Linked DNA regions of Planctomyces sp. SH-PL62. Each later gene encodes a partner of the first gene's protein in a complex. Links are inferred from orthologs where the notes say so. Each region holds a gene or a part of one and is shown in the gene's direction. Other genes may lie near its edges. The genes, in order: tsaE and tsaD.

Region 1 (14,843 bases):
TGATCGGCGGGGCGTTCCACTGGTTGTTGTTCTTGGTGAAAAGCTGGACCGTCTCGAAGCCGAACGCGTGCGCGGCGCGGACGGCCCGGTCGTAGCCGCCGGCGATCGACATGTGCGCCCCCAATTTCAACGGAGGCACGGCTTTCCGGCGGGTCGTCGAGCTTGTTCGAGGCATCTGAGAGATCCGGTTCGGGAGAAAAATGGACGAAACCGAGACGTTCCGCGCGGGCCGTCACTTGCGGTCCGGGCCGGGGCGCTCCTACAATGCGCTATCCAGCCGACCTGTCCAGAGGCGAGGGGCGAGGGTTCTACCAATGGGATGGCTGATCGGGGCCGGCGTCCTTCCCGTCTGCGTCTTCGCCGGATGGTGCATCCTGCACCGCCCGCTGCGCCTCTTCTTCGAGGACCTCCACGTCGATCGGGCGCGCGAGACGTTCCGACGCCGTCGCGAGCATCTGGAGGCGGATTTCGTCGCCAGCCTGGGACGGCTCGACCGCGAGGAAGGCGTCCGCTGGGAAGACGCCCAGTGGCACGACGAGATCGTCTGGGCCCGAGACCGCCAGACTCGGCGGTTCCTCGCCCTGGTCTGCGTGCATTTCGAACCCGAGCCGTATGAGCCCCCCCAGGCGCGTCGCCACGCGACGGCGGTCTTCGAGTTCCACAAGGGCGGGTGGGGGGCCGAAGGGAAGCGGCTGGATCAGGTCCGGCCCGACGAGGCGGTGGGGCGGAACCGTCGCTATGAGCCCGTCGCCGCCGCCCATCCCGAGCCTCGCCACTACGACTGAGGCCCTCCCACGCCCCCCCGTCACGGCCGCGCCGCCGGTCGCCCCGAGGGGGGACGCCTTGGCTCGATCCGCCGTAACGGATAGTCTGGATCCGGGCGAGCCCGCGAGGACGCGCGGATTCCGCCGCGACCGGCCTCGATCCCTGTCATGAACCAGTCTGGAAGACGGACCTGATCCCATGCCCGACGAACCGAACGCCCCCAACGCCCCCGGAACGCCCTCCCAGCCCGCCCCCCCTCCCTCCGGACCGCGGCGCTCCTCGGCATCGGCCCCGGCCTCGTCGCCCGGTGCGGCTTCCGCCTCGGCCTCGTCGCCCGACGCGGCCATCGACCGGGCGATGGACGCCGCCCTGGGCGGCGCGTCGTCCCAGGCGGCCGCCGAGCTGCCGCTCAAGAAGCAGTGGGATGACGAGCTGGAGGCCGAGCTCGAAGCGGCTCTCAGCGGCTTCGACCCCCACGCGTTCGACGTCGCCCCGGCCCGTCGCACCCGCGAGCAACGGCTCCCGGCCGACAGCAAGGGCCGCGGCCAGGAGTCCCAGCAGGGCTTGCGCAAGGGGCGGGTGATCGGCGTCCGGGGCCGGAGCCTGTTCATCGACCTCGGCGGCAAGAGCGAGGGAGTCGTCCCGCTCGACCAGTTCGAGGGAGAGTTCCCCGCCGCCGGCTCCGAGATCGAGGTCCAGTTCGACCACTTCGACCGCTCCGAGGGGATCGTCCACCTCCGTCTCAAGGGGGCGGCCATCGAGGCCGACTGGAGCAACCTCCGCGAAGGGGTCATCGTCGAGGCCAAGATCACCAAGGCCGTCAAGGGGGGCGTCGAGGTCGACGTCGACGGCATCCGGGGCTTCATGCCCATCAGCCAGATCGACCTCAACCGCGTCGAGGACGCCTCCGACTACATCAACCAGAAGGTCAAGGCGGTCGTCACCGAGGCCGACCAGCGCGAGAAGAACCTGGTCGTCTCCCGCCGCGACCTGCTGGAGCGGGAACGCGCCGAGCTGCGCGAGAAGACCTGGGAGACCCTCGAAGAGGGCCAGATCCGCGACGGCGTCGTCCGATCGGTCAAGCCTTTCGGCGCCTTCGTCGACGTGGGCGGAGTCGACGGCCTGCTGCCGATCGGCGAGATGAGCTGGATCCGCGTCGAGAAGGTCGACGACCTGATCCGCCCCGGCGACAAGGTGCAGGTCCAGATCCTTCGGATCGACCGCGAGACTCGCAAGCTCACCTTCGGCCTCAAGCAGCTCCAGAAGAACCCCTGGGACGACGCCGACGACAACTACGCGCGGGGCGCGACGATCCGCGGCAAGGTCACCAAGATCATGGAGTTCGGCGCCTTCGTCGAGCTGGAGCCGGGCGTCGAGGGCCTGATCCACGTTTCCGAACTTTCTCCCACCCGGGTTCGTAGAATAGCCGACGTGGTGCAGCCGGGGCAGGAAGTCGAAGTCCGAATCCTGAAGGTCGAATCCGACGCCCGGCGCATCAGCCTGTCGCTCCTCCCCCTGGCCGCCAAGGATCAGGCGGAGGAAGAAGACGTCGAGGACGACGACGCGCCGCCCGTTCCCAAGCCCGAGCGGAAGATCCCCCTCAAGGGTGGCCTCGGCGACGGCGACCCGTTGTTCCCGAAGCTCGGCTCGTGACTTGCATAAGAGAAAGCCGGGCGCCGACGGGGGCGTCTCTTGCAAAAGGCCCCCCATGACGTACCATTCTCAGCGGCGGGGCCGCGCGAGGCCCTTCGCTTCGAACGCAGTGCCAGCGAGGTGAACGATGCAGATTCATGTCCTCACCGACAATCACATTCAGGGCAGCGAGCGTCTCGTCGAGGAGATCTCCCAGGGTCTCGTAAGTACCCTGCAACGGTACGGCGAGCAGATCACCCGCGTCGACGTCCACCTGGCCGACGTCAACGGCCCCAAGGGCGCCGACAACGATAAGCGCTGTTTGATCGAAGCCCGCCTCGCCGGCCATCAGCCGCTCGTCGCCAGCCACCAGGCCGCCACGATCGACGAATCGGTCGACGGCGCGTCGGAGAAGATCTTCCGGATCATCGAATCCACCATCGGCCGCCTCCACATGCAGAAGGGACCGCAGACGTCCGCCGGCGGCGACCAGGTGATCTGATCCGACTCCGATTCGACCGACGGTCCACTCGGATTCCACCAACGGCCGGGACGCCGGGCTCCACAGCCTGAAGCGTCCCGGCCGTTTCGCTTTCCCCGTCGACGTGGGAGCCTGTCATGGAATCGAACTTCGACGACCCGGACGAACGGCTCCTCACCGAATACTACGGCCCCCCGCAGGAGCGCGAACGGAAGCTCCTAGCCTACCTCGCCGACCTCGTGGAACGGCTCACCGAGCCGGGCCTCCGCGCGATGCTCACCACGCTGTCGGGCCAGAAGGACAGACTCCTATGCATGAAGTTCCTCGCCGAGAAGGACATCGCCGGGGCACCGCTCGATCAGTTGCTCGATCCCTTCGTCCCCTGCGGGCTTGAACTGAACATCGTGTCCCAGGATGGCTCGGACTACATCGTGGACGTTGGCGCGGGCTGGCAGACGGTGGGCGACGGCGGGCGATTCGTCCTGCGGAAGGACGTCGAGGAATTCATCGTCGTCGAAGGTCCGGAGACGTGGATCGCTTGAGCGACGCAGCGTCCAGGCCGATCAACCAGGCCCTCTGGTATCGACGCTTCGGCCCACCCCGCGACGTGCTCGCCCTGGAGGCTGCCGAACTCGCCCCGCTCACGCCTTGCCGCGTCCGGGTCCGAATGCTCGCCGCGCCGATCAACCCGTCCGACCTGATCCCGATCACCGGGGCGTACCGGCATCGCGTCGTCCCGCCTCGGGTCGCCGGCTACGAGGGCTGCGGGATCGTCGTCGAGGCGGGCGACCGCGCCCTCCTCAACCGTCGCGTCCTGCCGTTGCGAGGCGAGGGAACCTGGCAGCAGTTCGTCCAGGCCGATCGCGAATCGATCATCCCCGTCCCGGACGACGTCCCCGACTCGCTCGCGGCGCGGGCCTACATCAACCCGCTCGCCGCGCTGCTGATGCTGGAGGGCTGGCCCGTCACCGGCCGCCGCGTACTGCTGACGGCCGCCGGCTCGACCTGCGGGCGACTGCTCGGCGCCTGGGCCGTCGCCGCGGGGGCCGCGGAGGTGTTCGCCGTTCATCGCTCGCCGGTGCATGCCGAGGCCCTGGCCGCCCTCGGCCTGTCGCCGGTCCGCCAGGACGACCGGACGCTCGCCGCCGTCGCCGCGAAGGCCGACGTCTCCTTCGACGCCGTGGGGGGGCGGCTTGCCGAGACCCTCCTCGCCGCGATGCCTCGCGACGCCGCGCTGGTCTCCTACGGCCTGCTGTCCGGCGAGCCCTTCCTGCCGATCGCGACCGGCCCGACCGTGCACCGGTTTCACCTTCGCGACCGATTGGAAGCCGTGCCCTCCGGGACCTGGCGGGGTTGGTTCCAACGCCTCTGGCCGCTCCTCCGCCTCGCCCCGATCCCCGACGTCCGTCCCTTCCCCCTCGCCGACTGGCGCGCGGCGTTGGCGGCCTTCGAGGAGCCCGGCCGATCGTCCAAACCGATGTTCACGTTCCCCGACCCGGCCCTCGGCGACGAATCCCAAATGGACCGGCTCATCAGTCCGTAGTCCTCCAGGCGACTCCTCATCTATCCTATACTGCGGTGTCCGCGCAGCGTCTCTCAGGTCTGCGGCGGAAGCGGCGGCACGTCCGCGAGGCCCCGAGAACGGTTACGCAAAATTGCCTTCGACGAACATGAGCAATCCCAATAATTCAGAATGCGATGATCTTGAAGAAGTCGTTCGAGCGTTCGTAGGCGAACAGATGCCGTGGATAAATTCTGCCGTAAAAATCAACTGCGATCTTATTAGCGAAAGCAAGATCTATGGTGATGACGTGTGCGAGTTCATCGTCGACTTCAGCCGACGGTTTAATGTTGACATCTCAGAGTTTCGATGGGAACGACACACAAGCCCCGAGGGATGCACCCTTCTGTGGATGATCTTCACGTCGTGGCGACCTCAAAAGCACGTGCCCATTCGGCTGCTGGATCTGATCGACTCCGCCCGCGCTGGGAAATGGCGCGTCGGCGAGACCGAGAGTCTCTGAGGGGGGAGGCGAGCAAGAGGAAAAGGTGCTCTGCTGAGAACCGGCGAACCTCTGTCGGCTTGTTGCCGCGTCCTGGCACAACACGACCACCGATCCGACGGAGGCCGTCCCCATGGGAATCAGTAGCACGGCTTTGACGTTTCTCCTGGCCGTCGGCTTCACGATCACGAGTCTTCTCGCCGCCGCCTATTTCTTCCGATCCTCGATCCGACGCTGGATCGTGCCCGCGTCCTGCCTGGCTTTTTTGGGGTTGTCGGCGCTCTTCGTTCGTCATCTCTATCAGGCCTTCTGGCTTGACGAACGGCTGTTCATCGCTGCGGTCGAGGGGGACGTGGGACGGATCAAATCCTTGTTAGCCGCCGGAGCCGATCCGAACGCGACCTGGGAGGATGGGACCTCCGCCCTGGAAGCCGCCCGGCACACGGGCAGCAAGGAGGTCGTGGAAATCCTGAGGCGAGCAGGCGCGATCGAGCAACCAGGAAATCGCGCCGGGCAAGCGATCGGTCTCTCTGTGTTCGACGCACCCTCGCCTCGGGCGGCCGACGCCGAGCCCGCTTCTGGACGCCTGCGGCGCAGCGGGACCGTTCCTTTACTCGTTGAGCCGGCGCCGACGGCCCGTTAGATTCTCACGTAATCCTTCGACGGGCTTTCGAACCAGGCCACGGAGTCAATCATGAAGATACGCCCTCGAATCTCGCTGGGAACCCTCTGGCTCGGGATGGGCCTGGCCGCGACGGCCGTGCTCGCGGACGACCTCCGGCCGATCCCCCTGACCGCCCGGATCCAGGACGTCCAGCCGATGACCGGGATCGTCCTGTGGTCGACCAACGCGGCGGTCGAGACCGCGCCGATCCAGCTGGAATTCCGCTACGTCACCTATCGTGAGGTGGTGAACGCGAAGGGGGAGTACGACTGGTCCCCGATCGAGAAGCTGCTGGACGAGGTCGCCGGTCGCAAGCATCAGGCGATCCTCCGCTGGCATGACACCTACGTCGGCAAACCCTCGGGCGTCCCGGACTCCGTCCGGCTGCTCCCGGACTACCGCGAGACCGTGGCCCTCAGCGAGCAGAAGCGCACCGCGTTCCCCGACTGGTCGCACCCGGAACTTCGGCGGTTCCTGCTGGAATTCCTGGATCGGTTCGCCGAGAAGTACGACCGCGACCCCCGCCTGGCCTTCCTGGAGGTGGGCTTCGGCCTCTGGGCCGAGTACCACATCTACGACGGCCCGATGGAGATGGGCAAGACGTTCCCCTCGCTCGCCTTCCAGCGCGAGTTCGCCGAGCGGATGGCCGCGAGGTTCCATCGGACGCCCTGGATGATCTCGGTGGACGCGGCCGCCGATCGCGCCCCGTTCGCCTCCGACCCGAAGCTCCTCGCCTTGCCGTTCGGGCTGTTCGACGACTCCTTCAACCACGCCCGCCACGCCGAGGTGAACGAGCCGAACTGGGATCGGCTGGGGCGGGACCGCTGGAAGATCGCGCCGATGGGCGGGGAGTTCAGCTTCTACGAGCCGAAGGACCAGCGCGAGGCGCTCTCGCCCACGGGGCCGCACGGCGTGGAGTTCTCCCGGCACGCCGCGAAGTTCCACATCTCGTTCATGATCGGCGACGCCCAGCCGCGCCATCAGAAGCCGGAACGTATCCGAGAGGCGGGGATGGCCTGCGGCTACCGATTCCGGGTCTCCCGATTCGCGGCCTCGGCGAGCCGGGCCGAGGTGACGATCGAGAATACGGGGATCGCGCCGATCTATCACGACGCGTTCCCCGCCGTGAACGGGGTCCGGGCGAAGGACTCGCTCCGGGGCCTGCCGCCGAAGGAATCGCGGACGTTCGCGATCGACGCCGGGGGCGAGACCCCCAAGCTGACCATCGAGTCCGACCGCCTCGTGCCGGGGCAGCGGATCGAGTTCGACGCCGACCTTCCCTGACCGGAATCGCCTTCGCGCCGACGGCCCTCCGTCAGAAGAGGGCCGTCGTCTCGGGCGCGCCGAGCATCAGGTTGAGGTTCTGGACGGCGACTCCGGACGCGCCCTTGATGAGGTTGTCGAGGCAGGCGAGGACGACGATCCGGCCCCGAACCACGCGGACGGTGATGTCGCAGAAGTTGGTGAAGGCGGAATCCTTCGTCGCCGGCAGGTGGTTGATGACGCGGACGAACGGGCTGTCGGCGTAGAACGAGCGGTAGAGTTCCAGCAGGTCGTGCTCGACGGCCGGCTTGATCGGCCTGGCGTAGATGGTGGCGAAGATGCCCCGGTCCATCGGCACCAGGTGGGGCGTGAAGATGACCTCGACGGCCTCGCCCTCGCCGCCGGCCGTGGTGAGGATCTGGTCGATCTCCGGCGTGTGGCGGTGCCGGCCGACGTTGTACGCGGAGAAGCTCTCGTTGCACTCCGGGAAGTGCGTCCCCAGCTTGGGCGACCGCCCCGCGCCTGAGACGCCGCTCTTGGCGTCGATGATCACGCCCGTCCGCTCGATCAGCCCCTCTGCCACCAGCGGCGCCAGCGCGAGGATGCTCGTCGAGGTGTAGCAGCCGGGGTTGGCGATCAGGTCCGCCGCCGGGATCTGGCTGCGGAACAACTCCGGCAGGCCGTAGACGGCCGACTTCAGGCCATCGGCGTCCGTGTGGGCGTGGCCGTACCAATCCTCGTAAACTTGCGCGTCGGTCAGCCGGTAGTCGGCGCTGAGGTCGATCACCTTCACCCCGCGCTCGCGGAGCGACGGGACGACCGCCATGCTCGCGGTGTGGGGCAGGGCGAGGAAGGCGAACTGCGCGCGCTCGGCCACGCGGTCGGCGTCGAAGGGCTCGCAGGCCAGGTCGATGCGCTTCGCCAGGCTGGGGTGGATCGCGTCGAGCCTCGGGGACTCGTCCTGTCGCGAGGTCGCCACGGTCACCCGGACGCCCGGATGCTTCAGGAGGATCTGGATCAACTCGCGGGCCGCGTACCCCGAGGCCCCCACCACCGCCACGCCGACTGGTTCCGCCACGACTCGATCCCCTTCCCGTCCCGGCTTCGTCTCGCCCCGCCTCAACCCGTCGCGAGCGAGGCGCCGCGACGCTCCCGCCGCATGGCGTAGATTATCGCCGAGCACCACGCCGCCCAGCAAGCTCCCGACGCCCCGAGCCCCCGGCGGACGTCGGCCGCGTCGTACGTCAGACGCAGGACGGCCCCCGGCGCCGACGGCCCATCGACCGCCACCCGCATCCAGCCGCCCCCCGCCTTACCGACCCGGAACGCCGGTCGGATGTTCGCGGGCGCCCCCGGGCGGCCCTCCTCGACGACGACCGCCCGCCACTGCGGGTCGTACAACACCGAGACGAGCACCGCGCCGGGACGCTCGACCCCTTCCAGCGAAATCTCCCACTCGATCGGCGCCCGCGCGACGGCCTTCAACGGCCGCGCCGCGTCGATCGCGTCGAGGACCGGCCTGGGGTCGCCATTCGACTCCTCCGGGACGTCCGAGCCCGTCGACCAGGCTCGGGGGGCGTCGGCCCTGGTCCGCACGATCCGAAAGGCGTCGGCCGAAGGACGACGCTCCGGGTTCCAGTCCCGTCCGAACAGCCACCGCGCCAGGTTCGGGTCGGCGATCGTCTCGACCGACTCGTCCGGGCTCCGAACGACGGGCTCGGTCGGGTCGAGCACCCGCAGCCCCGCGCCGGTCGCGCGCATCGCGCGAAGGGCCTGGGCGCCTCCGGGCCCGCCGTCGAGCGGGCCTCGCGCCAGGGCGGCGAGCGGCGTGAGCGCCGGGAGGTCGAGCGTCCGATACGCCTGCACCGGCGCCAGTCCGGCGGCCATCGGCAGGTTCCGCAAGGGGTCGATCGTCCGCGTCCCGCTCGGCTCCTCGGCCAGCCTCGCCAGGACCGGGCTCTGCTCGGCCAGCGGCCGGAGCGGCCCGACGTCGACCAGTCGATGACGGCCCAGCAGCATCAGGTCGGCCCCCGTCAGAACGACGAGCGCCGCGGGCGCGAGACCTCGCAGGCGGGGGACGGCCGAGAGCCCCGCCACCGCCGCGACCGCCGCCAGCAGCCCCAGCGTCTCGACAAGCTCGGTTTGATAGATCGAGTACCGCCGCTCCTCGAACGAGCCGAGGTTCGCCGTCGGCCGTCGCGCCAGGCTCGCCACGCTGCGGAAGTCCGGGTCGCCCTCCCAGGGCCTCGCCCGGAACGCTCGCTCGAACAGGTCGGCCGCGCCCCGACCTCCCGAGGGGGACGTCGACCATAGCGCCAGCTCGATCATTCCCAGGGTCGTCGTGATCCCGAGCAGGGCGACCGCCGTCAGGACCAGGAGCCCTTGCGAAGGACGCTCCCACGATCGCCACCGATCCAGCCCCACGCCCGCCAGGACCGCCAGGGCCAGCGTCATCGGCAGCCCCCAACGCGCGGGCGCCCGGAAGAACGAGAAGCCGGGAAGCTCGATCAACGTCCGGAAGCCGGGGACGTACGGCCCCAGGCTGAGGAACAGTGAGACGGCCGCCAGAACCGCCAGCCCCCGCACCGCCGCGTCGCGACGGCCTTCACGGACGATCGCCAGCGCCGCCAGGAACAGCGGGACGATCCCGACGTACGCCAGGTATTCCTCCGGCGACGTGTGGAACGGGTCCCAGACCAGCGGACGCCAGAGCGGCGAGCGGTGGAAGAGGTTGGGGGCGACCAGGCTGACCAGATGGAACGGGGTCGCGGCGAACCCGGAGAGATACTCGAAGTCGCGACGATCGGCGGCCATCCCCGCCAGCCTCGCCGTCGGCCAGACCTGCATTGCGCCCAGGGGCAGGACGACCGCCAGCCCCAGCACCACCACCCCCGAGCGCCGAAAGGCACCAGGGCCCTCTCGCCGAACGACCCCCTCCGCAATCGCCCAGACGGCCAGGATCGCGATCGTCGCCTGCGTCATGAAGGCGATCTGGAAGTGGCCGGGCAAGACTTGCATCGCCAGCACGACGCTCAAAAAGAACAGTCGCCTGGCCGAACCGGGACCGGCATGGCTCAACAACGACCACGCCAGGCCCCACGCCCAGGGGAGCCACGACCCCGTCGTGTAGCCCCATGGGTGCGGCATGTGGATCACGAAGAAGCCCGACGCCGCGAACGCGAAGCCCGAAACCGCCGATCCCGGTCGCCCGACGCCGAACGTCCGCGCGCACCAGAACGCCCCCAGTCCCCCCCATATGGTGTGCAGCACCAGGCTCGCGACGTACGCACGCTCCACGGCCAGCAGCCCATAAAGGAGGAGGTGCGGCGGATAGAAGACGCCCATCTGGCTCTCGCCGACGCCCGGGAAGCCATATCCCCACAGGTCGTTCCAGACGGGAAGGCGGCGATCGGCCAGCGAATCGGCCAGGACGCTCATCAAACCCAGGAAAAACTGGGTGACGTCGCCGCCGATGGGCATTGCGGTTCCCAAACTGAACGGCAGGAGCCAGACGAGAAGCGCCAGGACCAGCGCCAGGCTCGCCACGATCGCACCTCGGGGGGTATGGACCCGCGCGGGCGCACTCGACTTCCCCGATGACACGGCCTCGTCCACTCCGTCGGCCTTTCGCTGCAGGTAACTTTTGCAAATTCTCGGGCGATCTTACAGGAATCCGGCTTGACCGTCACCGCCCGCGCGGCCTCCGACGGCGGCTCGCGGCCTTTTCTCGGCCGATATCGGTTCCTGGAGCGAACCTCGCCGGTCTTCGCATCGTCTTGGCATGGGAGCTGCTCTCTATAACCGGCAATCGAAGGCCAAACCGTCCAGGAGTGACGCTCGGCCCACCGCCGAGATGACCGATAATCGACTCGATCGAACAAGGAGGAAGAATCATGCTGGTCCTGAGCAGGAAGTTGGGCGAGGCGATCCACATCGGTTCGGACATCCGCATCGTCGTCGCGAAGATCGACGGCCACCAGGTCCGCATCGGCATCGAGGCCCCCATGAGCGTCTCGATCAAGCGCCAGGAAATCTGCTTCGAGCTCGCCTCCGCCGAGGAGGCCGATCGGCTTCTGGAGGCGGTGAGCGCTTGACGACCCCATCCCCGGCGCGCCCACACTGGACGACCTGACGAGGGCCGGAGGTCCGGCCCTCGTTCCAGGTCCAGGTGGAAACCGATGCGGATCGTAATCGCCCCCGACAAGTTCAAGGGGAGCCTGACGGCTCCCGAAGCGGCCAAGGCCCTCGCGCGGGGAGTTCGTGCGGCGGAGCCGACGGCCGAGATCCTCGCCGTCCCCATGGCCGACGGCGGCGAAGGGGTCGTGGAGGCGCTGGTCGCGGCCACCGGCGGTTCCTACCACGAAGCTCGCGTCACGGGCCCCCTCGGGTCGCCCGTCCCCGCGCGATTCGGCCTGCTCGGCGACGGTCGCACGGCCGTCGTGGAGATGGCCGCCGCAGCCGGCCTGGCGCTGGTCCCCAGGGATCGCCGCGACCCTCGACGAACCACCACGCGGGGCGTCGGCGAGCTGATGCTGGCCGCCGCGGATCTGGGCGTCGGACGCCTGATCGTCGGCATCGGCGGCAGCGCGACCAACGACGGCGGCGCGGGGATGGCGCAGGCGCTCGGGTTCCGATTGCTCGACGCCCAGGGCCGCGACCTCGCGCCCGGCGGCGGCGCGCTCAGGGCCCTCGATCGCATCACGCCTCCCGACGCGGGGACCGCCCTGAAGGGGGTCGAGGTGTCCGTGGCCTGCGACGTCACCAATCCGCTCTGCGGCCCCACTGGCGCCTCGGCCGTCTACGGCCCGCAGAAGGGGGCGACGCCCGACATGGTCGAGGAGCTCGACCGCAACCTGGACCGACTGGCCCGGATCATCGAGCGCGACCTTGGCGCGGCCGTCGCCGAGATTCCCGGCGCGGGGCCGCGGGGGGCCTCGGCGGCGGTCTCGTCGCGTTCGCGGGGGGCCGCCTGGAGCGTGGGATCGACCTCGTGACAGCGGCCGTCGGCCTGGCCGACAAGCTCCAGGGCGCCGACCTCTGCCTGACGGGCGAGGGTTCGCTCGACGCCCAGAGCGCCTTCGGCAAGACCGCCGTGGGCGTCGCCCGGCTCGCCCGCTCGCTCGGAGTCCCGACCTTCGCCCTGGTGGGCTCGATCGGCGAGGGGGCCGAAGCCTGCCTGGGTCGCGGGATCGACGCCTACTTCCCGATCACTCGGGGCCCGATGTCGCTCGAAGACGCCCTGGCCCGGGCCCCGGAACTGCTCGCCCAGGCCGCCGAACAGGCGGTGCGCGGCTTCCTCGCCGGGGTCCGCAACGGGTCGCAAGGGGGTGTCCCCCATGAATGAAGAAAGCGGCATGGGCGAATTCGGCCTCATTGAATGGATCCGACGTCGGGCGGCGGGCGGGGTCGACGGCCTCGCGCTCGGCATCGGCGACGACTGCGCGGTGGTCGACTTCCAGGGCGCGCAGGTCCTGGTCACGGCGGACATGCTCATGGACGGCCGCCACTTCCGGCTGGCGGAAGACGGCCCCGAGGCCGTGGGTCGCAAGGCGATGGGCGTGAACCTGTCGGACGTCGCCGCGATGGCGGGCGTCCCCCGGTTCGCGGTCGTCGCGGTCGCCCTTCCCCGAGGCGCGGCGGTCGAGGTGGCGAAGGGCCTGCACGAAGGGATGCGACGCATGGCCGACCGCTTCGGCGTCTCGCTGATCGGCGGCGACACCAACGCCTGGGACGGCCCGCTCGTCATCTCGGTGACGCTCATGGGGACCGCGACCGAACATGGCGTGCGGAAACGCTCCGACGCGAAGGTCGGCGACGCGATCTTCGTCACCGGCCCGCTCGGCGGCAGCTTTTTCCGGGGCCGCCACCTCCGTCCCGAGCCCCGGGTGGTCGAGGCCCTCGCGCTGGCGGACGCCGTCCCCTTGCACGCGATGATCGACCTCTCCGACGGCCTGTCGTCCGACCTCGGCCACATCCTGGAGGAGAGCGGTGGCCTGGGAGCGGTGCTCGACGCCTCGGTCGTGCCGATCCACGCCGACGCCCACGCTCATTCTCTCGCCGACGGCGTCTCGCCGATCGTCCACGCCCTGAACGACGGCGAGGATTTCGAACTCTGCTTCACCGCCCCGCCCGACGCGGCCGACGCGCTCTCCGCGACACCCCCCGACGGGGTCCGGCTCCACCGCATCGGCGTGATCGTCGAGTCGCCCGGCCTGCTCCTCCGAGGAACCGACGGCCGCACGACCCCGATCGAGGCGAGGGGCTTCGACCACATGAAGGGGCCGTCGCCGCGATGAACGTCCAGCGCCTCGAGAACGCCTTGCGGATCGAAGTGGAAGGCGAGTCGGAGACCGTCGCGCTCGGCCGGGCGCTCGCCGAGGTCGTCGCGCCCGACGTCGTCGTCGGCCTGGTCGGCCCGCTCGGCGCGGGGAAGACGCGCCTCAGCCGCGCGATCGCCGAGGCCCTCGACGTCGACCCCGCGGCGATCGCCAGCCCCACGTTCGTGCTCATCCATGAATATGAAGGCGTGATGCCGATCTATCACTTCGACGCCTACCGGCTCCCGTCGCCGGCGGCGTTCGAGGACCTGGGCGCCTCCGACTACTGGACCGCCGGCGGCGTCTGCCTCGTCGAGTGGGCCGACCGCGTCCCCGAATCGCTCCCCCCCGACGCCTGGCGGGTCGCGATCGAGCCCGTCGACGAGACCCGGCGGACGATCCGATTCACCGCCCCCGCCGACGTCCGCGACCGCCTCGCGATGATCCTGGCGCGGGCCTAGGATCTCGAAATCGACCGGCCGTGCTTCGCTTGCGTCATCCGTCGGTCGAGCTTCCCGCACCGTCGGCGAGGTGTTCTTCAAGGGTCCTCGCCTCGCGGGCGAGCCGGGAGAAATCCCACCAGGAGCCTCCCACGATGGGGAGCCAGAGCAGGGCGGCGAGGGCCAGTCCCAGGTCGGGGCGGTCGAAGGCCGCGAAGAGGGCGAGGAACGCGGCGGCGATCGCCGTAGTGACGGCGGTGAGGACCCAGCAGACGGCGCGACGGCGGGCGAGCTGGACATCCAGGGGCTCGGCGTCGAGGCGGAGTCGGCTCGACGTCGGTCGCGGACCGGGCCGGGGGGCGTCGCGACGATCGGTCGGGTCGGGGGGCTCTTGGCTCATGAGGGGTCAGTCCGCCAGTTCGCGGAGCCGCCGGAGCAGCGCGACGGCCTGCTCGGGCGGGACGGCGTCGATGTCCAGGCGTCGAAGTTCGGTCAGGAGGGGGTCGGGGAGCGCGGCGAAGAGGCTCCCCTGGAGGCCCCGGCCGGACTTCACCTTGCGGCGGATCGGGCCTTCGGGCTCCGGCAGCCCCGGGTCGGGCCCGTGCTGCTTCTCCAGGAAGGCGAGGATCTCCCGGGCGCGGTCGAGGACGGGGGAGGGGACCCCCGCCAGCCTCGCGACGTGGATGCCGTAGCTCTGGTCGGCGCCGCCGGGGGCGATCCGGTGGAGGAAGACGATCTCCCCCTGGCTCTCGCCGACCGCCACGTTGGCGTTGCGGAGCCGCGGTTTGGTCTTTTCCAGCTCGACCAGCTCGTGATAGTGGGTGGCGAAGAGCGCCCGGCAGCCGACGGCGTCGTGCAGGTGCTCGGTGATCGCCCAGGCGAGCGAAACGCCGTCGAACGTGCTGGTGCCGCGGCCGATCTCGTCGAGGATGACGAGGCTTTGCTTCGTCGCGTTGTTGAGGATGTTGGCCGTCTCGGTCATCTCGACCATGAACGTGCTCTGTCCGCGCGACAGCTCGTCGGTGGCCCCCACCCGCGCGAACAGCCGGTCGACCACGCCGATCCGAGCCCGGCGCGCCGGCACGAAGCTGCCGATCTGGGCGAGGATCGCCATGAGGGCGACCTGGCGGATGTACGTGCTCTTGCCCGCCATGTTCGGGCCGGTGATGAGGAGCAGGTCGCCCCAATCGGGGCCGAGCTTCGTGTCGTTGGGGACGAACTCGCCGCGCGGGAGGAGGGCGTCCAGCACGGGGTGGCGTCCGGCCTCGACCTCGAAGA
Region 2 (14,842 bases), 3.1 Mb from region 1 along the record:
GGAAGACTACCGCCAGTTCCTGACGCTCGTCGAGCCGCTGCGCGAGCGCGGAATCCCCGTCCACCTGACGCTGGGGAACCACGACGACCGGCGCAACTTCCTGGAGTCGTTCGCGGCCCTGGGGGCGGCGGTCGGCCCGGTCGAGGACCGCTGCGTCGGCGTCGTGGAGGCCGCCGGCGTGAGGCTGGCGATGCTCGACACGTTGGATCAGGTCGACCAGGTGCCCGGCCTGCTGGGCGATTCCCAGCGCGCCTGGCTGACGAAGACGCTCGACGAGGCGCCCGACGCGCCGACCCTGGTTTTGTTCCATCACCACCTCGACGACGTGCCCGGGGCCCTGACCGACGCCAAGCCCCTCCTGGAGATCCTCCGGCCCCGCAAGCAGGTGAAGGCCCTGGTGTTCGGCCACACGCACACCTGGCGGCGGGCCGAGGACGACGGCCTGCACCTCGTCAACCTGCCGGCCGTCGCCTACCACTTCAACGATCCCCAGCCGCTGGGCTGGTGCCGGTTGGAGCCGCATCGCGACGGCCAGGGGGCCACGCTGGAGCTGCGCTGCGTCGACGGCGACCGCTCGAAGCACGGCGAGCGCATCGAACTGGCCTGGCGCGGGGCCTGACGCGGCCGCCGCGGCGCGGGAGCTGAGCGGGAGTCCCTCCCTGCGCAACCGGAAAATCCCCCTGCGTCGACGCGCAAGACGATTGGCTCCAGGACGCTTCGACGCACGGTCGAGTGCGCGATTGACGGGGGGAGGCGCCTCGCTACAATCGGGATCGTCGTCGCAGCCCGCAGGCCCCTCGGGCGGCGGGCGGCATGGACCCCCAGGGCTTACAACGAGGTGAATCGTGATCATCATCCCCAGAGAAGAGGGCGAAGGCGTCATGATCGGCGACGACATCGTCGTCACGGTCGTGGAGATTCGGGGCGACCGGGTGCGGTTGGCCATCGAATATCCGGAGGACACGCCCATCGAGCGGGGGGAAGTTCGGTCTCGGATTCGGACCTATCGCGACGTCGCCCTGTCGTCGCTCTCGTCGTAAGGACGCAGCCGGGCGGGCGCGTCCGTCAGAACGCCTCGCCGTAGGCCGCCGTGCGGAAGAGCTTGACGGCCTCCTTCACGGGGAGCCCCTTGATCCTCAATCGTCCCTCGCCGCCGTCGCGGTCGGGCGACATGTAGGTCTCGCCCAGGCCGACCTCGACCGCCTGGCGGAGATGCTGGACGCCGTTGGTCTCGAAGCCCAGCAGGAAGGCGCCCACGGAGTCCACGGCCACCGCGTTGCGGCCGGCGATCACCAGGCCCGTCTCCACCGCCTTGCCGCCGATCGGCCCCGTGCCGATCATCGCCGGGTGGCCGGAGACGATCGCCAAGTGGATCGGGAACCGCAACGCCATTCCGACCAGGAACGCCTGCTTGTCCTTGAGGATGTTGTGCGGGTGCCGCTCCTGCTTCACGCGGGGGTAGCCGTAGAATTCCGCGCAAGGGTAGCTCATGGCGATGTTCTTGATCGCCAGCGTCACCGTGGCCGTCCGGTGGACCTTGAGCTGCGCCAGCGAGACCACCCGCTCATATTCCAGGACTCGGGGGTTCACCACGATCTTCCGCTGGGGACCGTAGGCGAGGTCCACCGCCACGAACGGCGGTTGGTTGTGGTCGAAGAATTCCACCCCTTCGGCCGCGATCACCTCGTCGTAGCCCAGGATCTTGAAGACCTCGGGCGTCTGCTTCGCCCCCGATCCGCCGGAGACGACGATCGACTTCGGTCGCAGCGTCTTGACGTACCGGATCGCGGCGCGGAGGGTGTCGGCCTGGGTGCAGGCCGTCTTGTCGTCGGCGTCGGCCGTGGTGTCGTTGGGCTTGATGCAGACGACCTTGTCGCGAAAGTCGTCCAGGTTCAGGTGGCCGAGCGCCTCGGCGATCCCCTCGTCGGGGTCGCCCGGCCGATCCGCGATCGCCACTGTCAGGTCTTCGTCGGGATGCACCATCGGTTCGGTCCTCGTTTCCCTCGGGCCCAGGCGGGCCGTGATCCGGCCGACCTTGATGCAGCCGGCGTGCCGAGGCCCTGGAACCGGCCGAGGCCCATGCGGTGCCGGCTCTCGCCGTTGACCTTCCCCGCCGCGAGGGGGGCGGCTAGAATAGACTTCGGAGCCGCCGACCCAGATGCGTCACCGCAACGGCGCGGTCGCGGGGCGTCGGCAGGACTCCTCCATTCTCACCGAGGCCGAGAATGACCAATCGTGAGCTGGAGCTGCACGCGACCGAGGACCTTCTCGACGAGCTCCTCCGCCGCCGCTCCTTCAAGGGCGTCGTCATCCACTCCCACGACGCCGTCGACAACCACGCCGAGCCGGACGAGACGACGTTCCGCGTCCGATTCAACGGCCATTTCCAGACCGAGGAAGTCGGCCGCCTGCTCGACGTCGTCAGCCGACGTCTCGCCGACGCGGTCTGACCCGACAACCCCGTCGCGGCGGGTCCCTCTCCCTTTGTCCGTCCGTCCGACCGACTCGTCCGGGAGTTCGATCATGGCGACCGAAGAAGAGCGCAAGCGCGCGTACAAGGCGTTCAAGAAGCGGCTCAAGCTCGCCCGCCTCGACGACCATTCGGGCCTCAGCCCCGGCAGCAAGACCTCGCACATCGGCGGCGTCACGCCCCCCGCCGGCCATCCCGCCGGGATCTGGGAGGAGCTTGCCGCCGAGGGGAAGCTCAAGCGCGAGGGGGGCGGGGTCTACTCGCTCGCCAACGAAATCTGAGGCCGGCGACGACCGCGACGCCGGGGGCGCGGCCGGGTCGTTGACCTCGCGCCGCGTCTCGGCCTAGAATCCCGTCATGTCGTCATCACACGCAAGCCCCGATCGCGCCGGAACGTCCGAACCTCCCACCAATCGCCTGGCGGGGGAGACCAGCCCCTACCTGTTGCAGCACGCGCGCAACCCGGTGGAATGGCACCCCTGGGGGCCGGAGGCGCTCGCGTTGGCCCGCTCGGAAGGCCGGCCGATCTTCCTGTCGATCGGCTACTCCGCGTGCCACTGGTGCCACGTCATGGAGCGGGAGAGCTTCGAGAATCCGGACATCGCCCGGATCATGAACGCCCACTTCGTGAACATCAAGGTCGACCGCGAGGAGCGGCCCGACCTCGACCAGATCTACATGAACGCGGTGCAGGCGATGACCGGCCAGGGGGGCTGGCCGATGTCGGTCTTCCTGACCCCGGACCTGGAGCCGTTCTACGGCGGGACCTACTTCCCCCCGACCGACTCGCGTGGCATGGCGGGGTTCCCCCGCGTCCTGCTGAGCGTCCATCGCGCCTGGACCGAGCGCCGCGACGAGATCCGCCAGTCGGCCGCCGAGATGACCGAACACCTGCGGAACGCGGCCGACGTGGGCCGCAAGGGGGGGAGTTCCTCGCCCCCCTCGACGATCCTGCTCGACCGGGCCGCGAAGGCCCTGCTCCGGAGCTTCGACGCCGAGCACGGCGGCTTCGGCCAGGCGCCCAAGTTCCCGCACCCGATGGGGCTCCGCGTCCTGCTCCGCCACTTCGCCCGCACCGGCGACGCCGCGGCGCTCCAGGCCGCGACCTTCACGCTCGACAAGATGGCGCGAGGGGGGATCTACGACCACCTCGGCGGCGGCTTCGCCCGCTATTCGACCGACGAGCGCTGGCTCGTCCCCCACTTCGAGAAGATGCTCTACGACAACGCCCTGCTCGCCTCGGCGTACGTGGAGGCTTTCCAGGCGACCCGCAAGCCCGCGTTCGCCCGCACGGCGCGCGAGACCCTGGGATACGTCCTGGACCGGATGACCGACCCCGACGGGCCGTTCTACTCGACCGAGGACGCCGACAGCGAGGGCGAGGAAGGCAAGTTCTACGTCTGGTCGCTGGCCCAGGTCCTGGAGATCCTCGGCCAGGAAAAAGGCCGGACGTTCGCGCTGGTGTACGACGTCTCGTCCATGGGCAACTGGGATCGGAAGGCCATCATCAACCTGCCGCGCCCCGTCGAGGAGGCCGCCCGGGCGCTCGGCCGGGACCTGGACGAGTTGGAGATCGAGCTGGCCGAGTCGCGGGCCACCCTCCTGGCCGCGCGCGATCGCCGCGTGCCGCCGGCCAAGGATACGAAGGTGCTCGTCTCGTGGAACGGCCTGGCGATCGCGGCGCTGGCGCAGGCGGGCCGGGCCCTGGCCGAGCCCCGCTTCCTGGAGGCCGCCGAGCGCGCCTCGGGTTTCCTGCTCGACCGGCTCCGAACCGCCGACGGCCGGCTGCTGCACACTTACAAGGACGGCGTCGCCAAGCTCGACGCCTATCTCGACGACTACGCGTGCCTGATCGACGGCCTGACGCGGCTTTACGAGGCCACGGGAACCCCGCGCTGGATCACCTCGGCCGTGGAGCTGGCCGGGGTGATGATCGCCGAGTTCCTCGACGAGCAACACGGCGGCTTCTTCTTCACCGGCAAGAATCACGAGACCCTGATCACCCGCCAGAAAGACCTGTTCGACGACGCGACCCCCGCGGGCAACGGCATGGCGGCGACCGCCCTGCTCCGCCTGGCCGCCCTGACCGGCCGCGACGACTTCGACCGGATCGGCCGCCAGGCGCTCCAGGCCGCCGCGCCGGTGATCGAATCGGCGCCCTCGGCCGGGGGCCAGAGCCTGATCGCCCTGGATTTCGCGCTCGCCCCGGTGCGGGAGCTGGCGATCATCGCCGGGCCGGGCCCCGGCCGCCGCGACTTCGACGCCGCGGTCGACGCCGCCTTCGCGCGGTTCCTCCCCCCCGCCGTCGTCGCCCCCAGCCTGGCCGAAGACCGCGACGCCCTCGCCCCCCTCGTCACGCTCCTCCAGGACCGCCCGGCCCTCGACGAGGAGGTCACCCTCTACGACTGCGAGAACCGGACCTGTCGCGCGCCGGTGGTCGGGGCGGCGGCCATCGTCGCCGCGCTGGCGGAGGCGAATTCCGGCTGAGCTTGCCGGTCGGATCGGACGTCGACTACACTTGAATGCAGGAGCGCCGGCCGTTGATGATCGCGGGCCGGTCGGGCGGGGTGGAAGCCGTAATTTGGGAGGCTCGCCGATGTCGAGACGGAGACGGATCTATCTGGCCCTGGCTGTCGCGGCGGTCCTGAGCCCCCTCTGCTGGGTGGCCGGGACGACCCAGGGGGCCAAGCCCAAGGATGAGATGCTGGAGCTTTACGGGCTGTTCGTCGACGCCGTCGAGAAGGTCGAGGCCAACTACGTCCGGCCGGTGAATCGCAAGGAGCTGCTGGAAAGCGCCCTGGAGGGGATGCTCCAGAACCTGGACCAGCATTCGTCCTACATCAACATGGGCGAATGGCAGCAGTTCCGCAAGCAGATCGAGGGCAAGTTCGGCGGCCTGGGCATCCAGGTGGGGATCGACCGCGAGACCGGGCGGCTGCGGGTCATCGCGCCGATGGTCGGCACCCCGGCTTACGAGGCCGGCGTGCTGGCGGGCGACCTGATCCTGGAGATCGACGGCCACTCGACCGAGGGGATGAGCTCGGACAAAGCGGTCGAGACCCTGACCGGCCTCCCCGGCACCGACGTCGAGCTGAACGTCCTGCACGACGGGGCGGAGCAGCCCACGGCCATCAAGCTCACCCGCGCGATCATCGAGGTCCCCAGCGTCCTGGGCGAGCGCCGCGAGAAGAACGGCGACTGGGATTACATGCTCGATCCCGACAAGAAGATCGGCTACATCCGGATCTCCAGCTTCATCCAGTCGACCGGCGACGAAGTCCGCAAGGCGCTGGAGACGCTCAAGGACCAGGGGGTCAAAGGCCTGGTGCTGGACCTCCGCGACAACCCAGGCGGCCTCCTCAGCGCGGCGGTCGAGGTGTCGGACCTGTTCCTGGACAAAGGGGACATCGTCAGCACCAAGGGGCGGAACACCATCCCCAAGTCGTACGTGGCCCAGCACGACAGCCCTTACGAGGAGCTGCCGATGGTCGTCCTGGTGAACCAGAACTCGGCCTCGGCGTCCGAGATCGTCTCGGCCGCGCTCCAGGACCACAAGCGGGCCGTGGTGGTGGGCCACCGCAGCTACGGCAAGGGCTCGGTCCAGAACATCATGGAGCTTGAGGACGGCAACAGCGTGCTCAAGCTGACCGTCGCCAGCTACCACCGGCCCTCCGGCGAGAACATCCATCGCTTCCGAGACGCCAAGACCACCGACAAGTGGGGCGTCTCGCCCGACCCGGACATGGAAGTGAAGCTCACGCCCACCGAATACCGCGACTGGTTCCTCGCCCGCCGCGCCCGCGACCTCCCCGCCCTGGCCAAGCTCAACGCCGCCAAGAAGCCGGTGGAGCCCCAGTCCGACGCGGCGAAGGCCCAGGAGAACCAGGAGAAGGCCCAGAGCAAGGACGTGCCGAAGGAGGAGAAGCCCCCCGTCGACCCGACCAAGCCCGAGCCCCCCAAGGACGCCCCGAATCCGGACGCCGTCCCCCCCTTCGTCGACAAGGTGCTCGACAAGGCCCTGGAAGTCCTGAAGGGCAAGATCGACGCCCCGGCCCCCCCGGCGGCCGAGGAGAAGAAGGCCGCGTGATCCTGCTGGCGATTGAGACGACTTGCGACGAGACCGGGGCGGCGGTCCTGGAAGGGCCGGCCACCCCGGGCTTCGTCGTCCCGCGAATCCTGTCGAGCGTGGTCTCCTCCCAGATCGGGCTGCACCAGCCGTTCGGCGGGGTCGTGCCTGAGATCGCGTCGCGCGCCCACGTCGTCCAGATCGTGCCGATGATCGACGAGGCCCTCAAGCGGGCGGGCGTCGGCCTGAAGGACGTCGGCGCGGTGGCCGTGGCGACCCGCCCCGGCCTGGTCGGCTCGCTGGTCGTCGGCCTGACGGCCGCGAAGGCCCTGGCCCTGGCGCTCGACGTCCCACTCATCGCCGTCGACCACCTGGAAGGGCACCTCTACGCCTGCCAGCTCGCCCATCCCGACCTCGAGGTCTACCCGTGCGTCGGGCTGGTGGTCTCCGGGGGCCACACGAGCCTCTACTCCTGCCGGGGCCCGCTCGATTGCGAGCTGCTGGGGGGGACGATCGACGACGCGGCCGGCGAGGCGTTCGACAAGGTCGCCAGCCTGCTCGGCCTGGGTTATCCCGGCGGGCCGGAGATCGAGCGCGCGGCGAAGGCCGGGAACGCCAGGGCGTTCGCCTTCCCCCGGTCGTTCCTCCGCGACCCCCGGCTGGCGTTCAGCTTCTCGGGGCTCAAGACGGCCGTCCTGTACGCCCTCCGGGGGCCGAACCAGGAGCGCGGGGCCGTCGAGCCGACGCCCGAGATGACGGCCGATCTCGCCGCCAGCTTCCAGGAAGCCGTGGTCGACGTCCTGGTCGCCAAGGCCCGACAGGCCCTGGAACAGACCGGCATGAGGCGGCTGGGCGTCGGGGGCGGCGTGGCCGCGAACGGTCGCTTTCGCGAGAAACTGGGCGCGGCGATGGAGCGGATGGGGGTCGAGACCTTCATTCCCCCCCTCTCGCTCTGCACCGACAACGCGGCGATGGCCGGGGTGGCCCTGCTCAAGCTGGCCGCCGGACAGACCGCCGAGCTCGACGTGGACGTCGCCGCCGGCCTCGTCCGTCCCAAACCGCCGCGACCGTCCTGATCCACCCGGCCCGTCCCGACCGCATCAGGACGGGGGCCGGCGTCCCGGGTCGGCGGTCCCGGGCTTCACGTGCATGCCTTGATAGGCCCGCTGCTGCTGGTCGAGCGTGCGCCGGCGGTCGAGCGCCTGCACCTGGCCGGGGGGGAGTTCCCGGGCCTGGACGTGCGGCCCCTGGCGGAACGAGTTCGGGCCGTGGTGGAGCGAACGCATGGGCGCGGCCTCCGAGGGTGAAGGAAACGAGGAGCAGCCGACTCGGATCGGGAAACGACTTGCTTGCCGCGATTTTCGCCCGACAATGTTGACGCGGCTTGCCCAGATTGGCGGGCCGGTCATGGTGAGGGGCGATTGAGGCGGATCGCTAAGCCTTGACGACCTTCGGACGAATCCACGATGCCAGCCAACGGACGTCATGAACAACCAACTGAAATGGGAACGTATCCAGGGTATCGTCCTGGACGCCGTCGGGACTTTAATCGAGCCGACTCCTTCCGTGGCCGTCGCCTACACCCAGGCCGCCGCCCGGCAAGGGGTCCGTCTCGACGTTGAGGAGGTCCGGGGGCGGTTCAAGGCCGCGTTCCGGAGCGATCTGGTCGAGGGCGAAGCTGGCTTTCTCTCCACCGACGAACAGGTGGAGCGTCGTCGCTGGCGCGAAATCGTGGCCCTGGTGCTTCCCGAAGTCCCCGATCCCGTCCGGGCGTTCGACGAACTCTGGGATCATTTCGGCCGGCCGGAATCCTGGCGGGCCTTTCCCGACGCGGCCCCGGCGGTCGAGGCGATCCGGGAGGCCGGGATGAAGGTCTGCATCGGCTCGAATTTCGACAGCCGGCTGCACAAGGTAGTCGCCGGGCTGCCGGAGTTGGCCGACGCCGTGGAGGTCATCGTGGTGTCGTCGGAAGTCGGCTACCGGAAGCCGCATGCGGCGTTCTTCGAGGCCGTCTGCGGGCGTCTGGGGCTCCCCGCGGATCGGGTCCTCTCGGTGGGGGACGACCTGGAGAACGACATCCAGGGGGCGCATCGGGCGGGGCTCGCGGCGCTCTTCCTGAGCCGCGACGGCGATTCCGGCGGGCTCCCCAGCGTCGCCGAATTAACGGCCGTGGCGGCCCTTCGTGCGGCGGAAGTCTGAAGTTCGGCGGGCTCCCCGGACGATTGACGATTAGGAGCGGCGAGAGGAACCCCGGAGACGGCGGCCCTCTCGCCCCCAGGGCGGGCCCCGACTCGGCTTGCCGGCTTGGCCGAGTTGGATTAGATTCCCGCACGGCCAGGAAGGCCGACGACGGATCGGATCGCGGGTCCCAGGGAAATGGATTTCCAGAGACCGGACTGGACGGAAGCTCGACCTCCTGATTCGTCGCCAAGGGTCCTGGTCTGCTCCTTTCAGGGAAGAAAGGAATCGCCAGTGGTCGCAACGGTCGAACAACTCGCGGCCTTGGTCTGCGGACGCCTCGTGGGCGACGGCAACGTCCCCATCCGCTCGGCGAGGACCGTGGACGAGGCGGGCCCCGGCGATATCACGTTCATCGAGAACGAGCGCTACGCCAAGCTGCTGCGCACGTCGCCGGCCTCGGCCGCGATCGTCGGCCCCCATTTCCGGGCCAAGCGGCCTCCGGTGAAGGAACACCTGGCCGTGATCGAAGTCGACGACCCCATCGCCGCGTTCATCGCGGTCCGCACCCACCTCCGCGGCGAGAGCAAGGCCCGCTGGGTCGGCGTCCATCCCCAGGCGTGGGTGGCCCCCACGGCCGAGGTCGGCCCCGAGGTCGCCATCTACCCGTTCGCCTACATCGGCGACCAGGCGGTGGTCGGCGAGGGCTCGACGATCCACCCCGGGGCCGTGATCGGCGACCGGGCGCGGATCGGCCGCGACTGCGTCATCCACCCCAACGTCGTGCTCTATCCCGACGTCGTGCTGGAAGACCGGGTCGAGGTCCACTCCGGGACCGTCCTCGGGGCCGACGGCTTCGGCTATCGCCAGGTCGACGGCCGGCACGTGAAGGTCCCGCACACCGGCCGGCTCGAGGTCGCCTCCGACGTCGAGATCGGCGCCAACTGCACGATCGACCGGGCGACCTTCGAGGCCACCCGGATCGGCGAGGGGACCAAGATCGACAACCTGGTCATGATCGGCCACAACAACCAGATCGGCCGCCACAACCTGCTCTGCGCCCAGGTCGGCATCGCCGGGAGCTGCAAGACCGGCGACTACGTCGTCATGGCCGGGCAGGCCGGGATCAAGGACAAGACGACCATCGGCGACGGCGTGGTGGTCGGCGCCCAGTCGGGCGTCCACCGCAACATCCCCAGCGGCCAGCAGGTCCTCGGCTCCCCGGCCATCCCCGTCCGCGAGCAACGCCGGCTGTTCCAGATGATCGCCCGGCTTCCGGACATGCACAAGCAGCTCCGCGAGCTGACCGCCCAGATCGAGGCCGTCTCGGCGCTCCTGCCGATGAAGCCGCACCACGACGGGACCGTCGGCGGCTTCGGCGACGTCGACGAGGCGGCCGAAGGCGACCCGACCGGCTTCTGACGCCGCTTCCTCCCCGGGGACCCCGGACGAATCCGAATCAGGGAGACAGGACGTGCCGTTGCTCCAGGAAACGACCCGTCGCGGCCTGGGATTGGGCCTCGGCCGCATCCGCCGGACCCCGAGCCGCAAGCCCACCGAGGCCCCGGTGATCGGGCTCCTGGCCGGCAGCGGCCGGTTCCCGATCCTCTTCGCCGAGGCCGCCCGCCGCCAGGGCTTCGCCGTCGCCTGCGTGGGCATCCAGTACGAGGCCTCCGACGAGCTGCGCGACCTCTGCGACACCTTCGACGTCGTCGGCGTCGCCAAGATGGGCCGGATGATCCGCACCTTCCGCCGCCGCGGAGCCCGCGAGATCGTCATGGCGGGCAAGGTCACCAAGAACGTGATCTACACCCCCATGCGCTGGCTCCACCTCTGCCCGGACCTGCGGACCGTCCAGTGGTGGCACCGCCGCAACCGGGCCGACAACCGCGACGACTCCCTGCTCCTCTCCGTCATCGCCGAATTCGAAAGGGATGATATGACCTTCGCCTCGGCCCTCGACTACGCCCCCGAACTGCTCGTCAAGGAAGGGCTGCTGACCCGCCGCGTCCCCTCCCCCGCCGAACGCGAGGACATCCAGTTCGGCTGGGTGATGGCCAAGGAGATGGGCCGCCTGGACGTCGGCCAGTCGGTCGCGGTCAAGGAGAAGGCGACCCTGGCCATCGAGGCCATCGAGGGGACCGACCGCTGCATCGAGCGCGCCGGACAGCTCTGCCGGGCCGGCGGCTGGACCCTGGTGAAGGTCGCCAAGCCCCAGCAGGACATGCGGTTCGACGTCCCCACCGTCGGCCTAGTCACCATTGAGAACCTCCGCAAGGCCGGTGCCCGCGTCCTGGCGATCGAGGCCGATCGCACCATCGTCGTCGACCAGCCCGACGTCGTGGCCCTCGCCGATCGCTACGGCATCGCCATCATCGCCGTCCGCGACGGCTTCACCGCCTGACCCCCGAATTGGCATCGCTCGGCCCCCCTCGCGAACGAACCCATCGGCCGCAAGTGGCTTTTCGATCGAGCTTTACAGCTCAAATTCGGAGCCGCGGATTGGGTTCGTTCGGCCGTTTTTCATATCTTCCTTTCCCCTCCCGAGCCCTTCCGCCTAACCGCTGGCCCCTACCAGGACGGTGGCGCACAGACGCGAATCGTGAAGCGGCGTCCGGGATCTGCAACGTCCCCGACCCCGTTCGCGTCCCCTGATCCGCCTCCGCGAGCCTGCCTTTCCCCCCTCGCGGGGACAAGGCCTGGCGTCGGCACCCTTCCAAAAGTCACCTGGATTCTTAGGTGAAGCTCTTGACCGACCCGTCGTCGGCACGTATCGTTCACCTAACTTAATAAGTCAGGTGCCGGGAGGTGTTCGATGTCGGAGACGGACCCGAGTCCGAGGGAGTTGGATGTGCTGAAGGCGCTCTGGGAGCTGGGCTCCGGGAGCGTTCGGGAGGTGCATCAGAGGATGTGTCCCGACGGCGAGCTGGCGTTCAACACGATCCAGACGCTCTTGCGGATCATGGAGACGAAGGGGCTGGTGCGGCATCGGGCCGACGGGCGGACGTTCGTCTATGAGCCGACGTACTCGCGCGATCGGGTGACCTCGCGGTTGCTGCACCGGACGTTCGACGGGGCGCTGGATCAGGTCGTCCTCAGCCTGTTGCAGGTGAAGGATGCGAGCGAGTCGGAGCTTCGCGAGTTGGAGCGGCTGATCGCGGCGGCGAGGAAGCGCAAGGCGGCGGAAGGGGAACCCGGATCGAAGGGGGGTTGAGATGGATGGAGAGATCCTCGACCTGAGCCGGTTGGCGAACGCGGCGGCCGGCGGGCTGGTCGTCCTGGCCCTGGGGAGCCTGGCGGCCCGGCTCTGCGCCCAGCCGGTGCGTCGCGCCCGGCTCGTGGTCCTGACGATTCTCGGCGCGGCGTTCCTCCCCCTCCTGGCCGCCCTGCCGATCGTCCCCCGATGGTCCATCGGGCTCCTGCCGTCGCGGGCCGCTTCCGAGCCGGGCGGGCGCGAGGACGACGCCCCGGCCGTGGCGAACCGATTCGGCGCGACGGTCGCGGGGGCGCCGGAGCCAGCCCTGGGCGACTTCGGGCGCGCGAAGCCCGCGACGGCGACGTTCGCGGCGCCCCATGTCGCTCCAGGGTCGGCTTCGGCGGGTCCGTCGGTTGCGCGCCGGGGCTTCGTCCCCCCGTTCGCGACGATCGCGGCGGGGGTTTACGGCGCCGTGGCGTTCGGGCTGGGGGCCTGGTGGTTGGTCGGTCAGGTCGCTCTCTGGCGGATCGCGCGGCGAGCGCGTCCGGCGTCGCTCGCGGTTCGCAAGGCGTTCCTCGAATGCGCGGGGCCGGAAGGGGATCGGGTCCGGCTCCTGATGAGCGATCGCATCGCCCTCCCCTTCACCTACACCTGGCTCCGGCCGGTGATCCTGCTCCCCGACTCGCTGTGCGACGACGCGGAGGGCCGGGCCTTGCGGTACGCCCTCGCGCACGAGTGGTCCCACGTCGCGAGGCGCGACGCCTGGAGCTGGAACCTCGCCTGCCTGGCGGGCCTGGTCCTGTTCTATCAACCCCTGTTCTGGTGGCTGAGGCGCCAGCTTCGGCTCTGCCAGGACTACCTCGCCGACGCCCGCGCCGCGTCGGCGGGGACGGCCGAAGACTACGCCGCGTTCCTCGTCCATCTCGCGCGGACCCACGGGGCCGAGCCCTCGCGGCCCGCCCAGGGGATCGGCGACCGTCGATCGAACCTGTATCGGAGAGTCGTCATGCTCGTGCAAGACCGCGAACCGCTGGAGCCGCGCTGTCGGGCGGGCTGGAGCCTGGCCGCCGCCGCCGTCGCCGCCGCCGTCGTCCTCGCCGCGTCGGGCTTCCGCCTCGACGCCGCCGCCCCCGCCCCCGAGGAGCCGAAGGCCGCGCAGGACGCCGCGAAGCCGCCCGAAGCTCCCAAACCGGCCGGCGAGACGCTGAGCTACAAGGGGATCGTCAAGGACAAGGACGACGGCAAGCCGATCGCCGGCGCCACGGTCGTCGTCCGGCGCTCGATCTATCGGGACGGCGAGAACCGGGTCGTGCAGGAGACCCGCCACACCACCGCCGCCGACGGGACGTACGCCTTCACGATCCCCCCGGAGCAGTCGGCCGAGCGCCTGCTCTACATCGAACTGGACGTCGAACATCCCGACTACGCCACCAGGGCCGGGTTCGGCTACTCCCTGTCCATGATCCGGAAGAACGAGAGGCTCGGCGAACGCCCCTTCTTCGAGTCCGTCGAGCTTCGCCCGGCGAAGCCGATCACCGGGAAGGTCGAGACGCCCGAGGGGGCGCCCGCGGAGGGGGTCGAGGTGCTGGCCTACTCGCGAACCGACAAGGTCGGCCGCGATCAGTTCGAGTACGGCTCGTTCGCCCGGACGAAGACGGCCGCCGACGGGACGTTCCACCTGCCGATCACCACCCCCGGCGACGGCGTCTTCTGGATTCTGCCGAAAGCCTTCGCCCCGGAGATGCACGTGCTCGCCGAGGGAAAGCGCGGGGACCTCGGGGCCTTTCGTCTGAAGGCGGGCGCCACGCTATCCGGCCAGGCCCTCGACGAGCAGGGCAAGCCGCTGCCGGGACTTCTCCTCGAGGCTCGGAGAGAGCGAGGAAGCGTGGCGGATTCGGACCTCCTGAACCGATTGATGGTCTCCGATGCGATCCAGAGGACGACCGAGACCGACGCCGAGGGGCGGTTCGCGTTCGACCCCCTCCCCCCGGGCTCGTACACCCTCGCGACCACGGACGTCGACACGCGGGGAGGCCGTTCGGAAAGCTGGGTCCGACGCGAGCCCCCCGGGGTCTTCGACCGGAAGAAGGTCACGATCGAGGACGGGAAGGCCCCGGCCCCGCTGGAACTGCGAGCGGTGCCCCACGTCACGGTCGAGGGCCGTTGGATCGACTCCGAGGGGCGGCCCAAGTCGGGCTGGGGGAGCTTCCTCTTCGGGCGTCACGGCGACGGGTCGTGGCACGTCCAGACCAACCCGGACGCCGAGGGCCGCTTCGCCGTCAAGGCCCCCCGGGGCTTGAAAGAGGCGCAGCTCGATATCTCCACGAACGAGCACGCCTCGGTGCGACATCGGGTGGGGAAGGACGCGCCGCTGGCCGAGGGCCGATCCCTGCAGCTCGGCACGCTCGACCACGACGTCAAGGACGTGGAGATCGTCCGCTACGTCGCGCCGGTCATCGTGATCAACGCCACGACGAAGGACGGCCGGCAGGTCGAGGGTTTCCAGGCCGAGGTGGAGTACACCGGCGACGGGCCGCAGGGTGAGCGGAAGGTGGGCCTGTCGGGGGGCCGGCGCAAGACGGAAGCGATCCAGGACGAGCAGAACGACGGCCGCTATCGCACGTCGCAGATGCTGCCCGATCGCGAGGTCGTCGTCACCGCGAAGGCCGAGGGCTTCGCGCCGGCTACCCGGACGCTCAAGCTCCCCGAAGGGCGGATCGAGGAGGTGACGCTCGTCCTGGAGCCGAAGTGACGCGGACCGGCGCGAGGAAGCCGACCCGTCGCCATCGAGGCTCCTTCGGGGTATCTTCGAGGGGGACGGGTCGGTCGGTCACGCTGAGGGGTCGTCGTCGCGAGGTGTCGGCATGGGTCTGCGATGGGGTTTGCTGGGCTGTGCGCGGATCTGCCGGCGGGGGCTGATCCCGGGAATCCG

What was found.
Region 2: the proteins of tsaE (region 1) and tsaD are in contact, whole or in part, in a crystal structure (PDB 6N9A), measured with the Thermotoga maritima proteins. The link is inferred for Planctomyces sp. SH-PL62 from one-to-one orthologs. Residues at the interface, in WP_004082108.1 of Thermotoga maritima: Leu37, Gly38, Lys46, Lys57, Val59, Lys60, Ser61, Thr63, Phe64, Thr65, Leu66, Met67, Val69, Pro71, Tyr82, Arg83, Leu84, Asp86, Asp88, Phe89, Asp93, Ile128, Asp130, Glu131, Arg134; in WP_004082750.1 of Thermotoga maritima: Cys10, Asp11, Arg49, His50, Leu82, Gly84, Gly135, Gly136, Glu154, Thr155, Leu156, Asp157, Asp158, Ser159, Glu162, Asp165, Lys166, Arg169, Leu170, Tyr175, Lys213, Thr214, Leu217, Tyr218, Gln221, Arg222, Asn324.

Annotation. Positions count from the first base shown.
Region 1 is NZ_CP011273.1:5,376,552-5,391,394, reverse strand. What follows is about bases 11,844-14,843. They hold tsaE (tRNA (adenosine(37)-N6)-threonylcarbamoyltransferase complex ATPase subunit type 1 TsaE), read left to right. Parts: upstream 11,844-13,100; coding sequence 13,101-13,586; downstream 13,587-14,843. Other genes in these bases: mutS (DNA mismatch repair protein MutS), read right to left, coding at 13,972-14,843; VT85_RS20855 (hypothetical protein), read right to left, coding at 13,621-13,965; VT85_RS20865 (thiamine-phosphate kinase), read left to right, coding at 12,145-13,104. In the rest of the region: VT85_RS20925 (deoxyribonuclease IV), read right to left, coding at 1-139; VT85_RS20920 (hypothetical protein), read left to right, coding at 315-785; VT85_RS20915 (30S ribosomal protein S1), read left to right, coding at 964-2,418; VT85_RS20910 (HPF/RaiA family ribosome-associated protein), read left to right, coding at 2,546-2,899; VT85_RS20905 (hypothetical protein), read left to right, coding at 3,016-3,420; VT85_RS20900 (zinc-dependent alcohol dehydrogenase family protein), read left to right, coding at 3,417-4,421; VT85_RS26985 (DUF1493 family protein), read left to right, coding at 4,549-4,902; VT85_RS20895 (ankyrin repeat domain-containing protein), read left to right, coding at 5,015-5,524; VT85_RS20890 (hypothetical protein), read left to right, coding at 5,576-6,829; argC (N-acetyl-gamma-glutamyl-phosphate reductase), read right to left, coding at 6,861-7,886; VT85_RS20880 (hypothetical protein), read right to left, coding at 7,928-10,354; carbon storage regulator CsrA, read left to right, coding at 10,702-10,902. UniProt on the Escherichia coli protein: Required for the formation of a threonylcarbamoyl group on adenosine at position 37 (t(6)A37) in tRNAs that read codons beginning with adenine.
Region 2 is NZ_CP011273.1:2,252,914-2,267,755, reverse strand. What follows is about bases 5,584-8,582. They hold tsaD (tRNA (adenosine(37)-N6)-threonylcarbamoyltransferase complex transferase subunit TsaD), read left to right. Parts: upstream 5,584-6,553; coding sequence 6,554-7,612; downstream 7,613-8,582. Other genes in these bases: VT85_RS08650 (HAD-IA family hydrolase), read left to right, coding at 8,022-8,582; VT85_RS08655 (hypothetical protein), read right to left, coding at 7,637-7,822; VT85_RS08665 (S41 family peptidase), read left to right, coding at 5,584-6,557. Also shown: VT85_RS08695 (metallophosphoesterase family protein), read left to right, coding at 1-619; VT85_RS08690 (carbon storage regulator), read left to right, coding at 846-1,040; VT85_RS08685 (DUF362 domain-containing protein), read right to left, coding at 1,066-1,983; VT85_RS08680 (hypothetical protein), read left to right, coding at 2,226-2,450; VT85_RS08675 (hypothetical protein), read left to right, coding at 2,524-2,751; VT85_RS08670 (thioredoxin domain-containing protein), read left to right, coding at 2,828-4,957; more of VT85_RS08665, read left to right, coding at 5,067-5,583; more of VT85_RS08650, read left to right, coding at 8,583-8,735; lpxD (UDP-3-O-(3-hydroxymyristoyl)glucosamine N-acyltransferase), read left to right, coding at 9,009-10,136; VT85_RS08640 (LpxI family protein), read left to right, coding at 10,189-11,118; VT85_RS08635 (BlaI/MecI/CopY family transcriptional regulator), read left to right, coding at 11,530-11,928; VT85_RS08630 (M56 family metallopeptidase), read left to right, coding at 11,930-14,662; VT85_RS08625 (Gfo/Idh/MocA family protein), read left to right, coding at 14,775-14,842.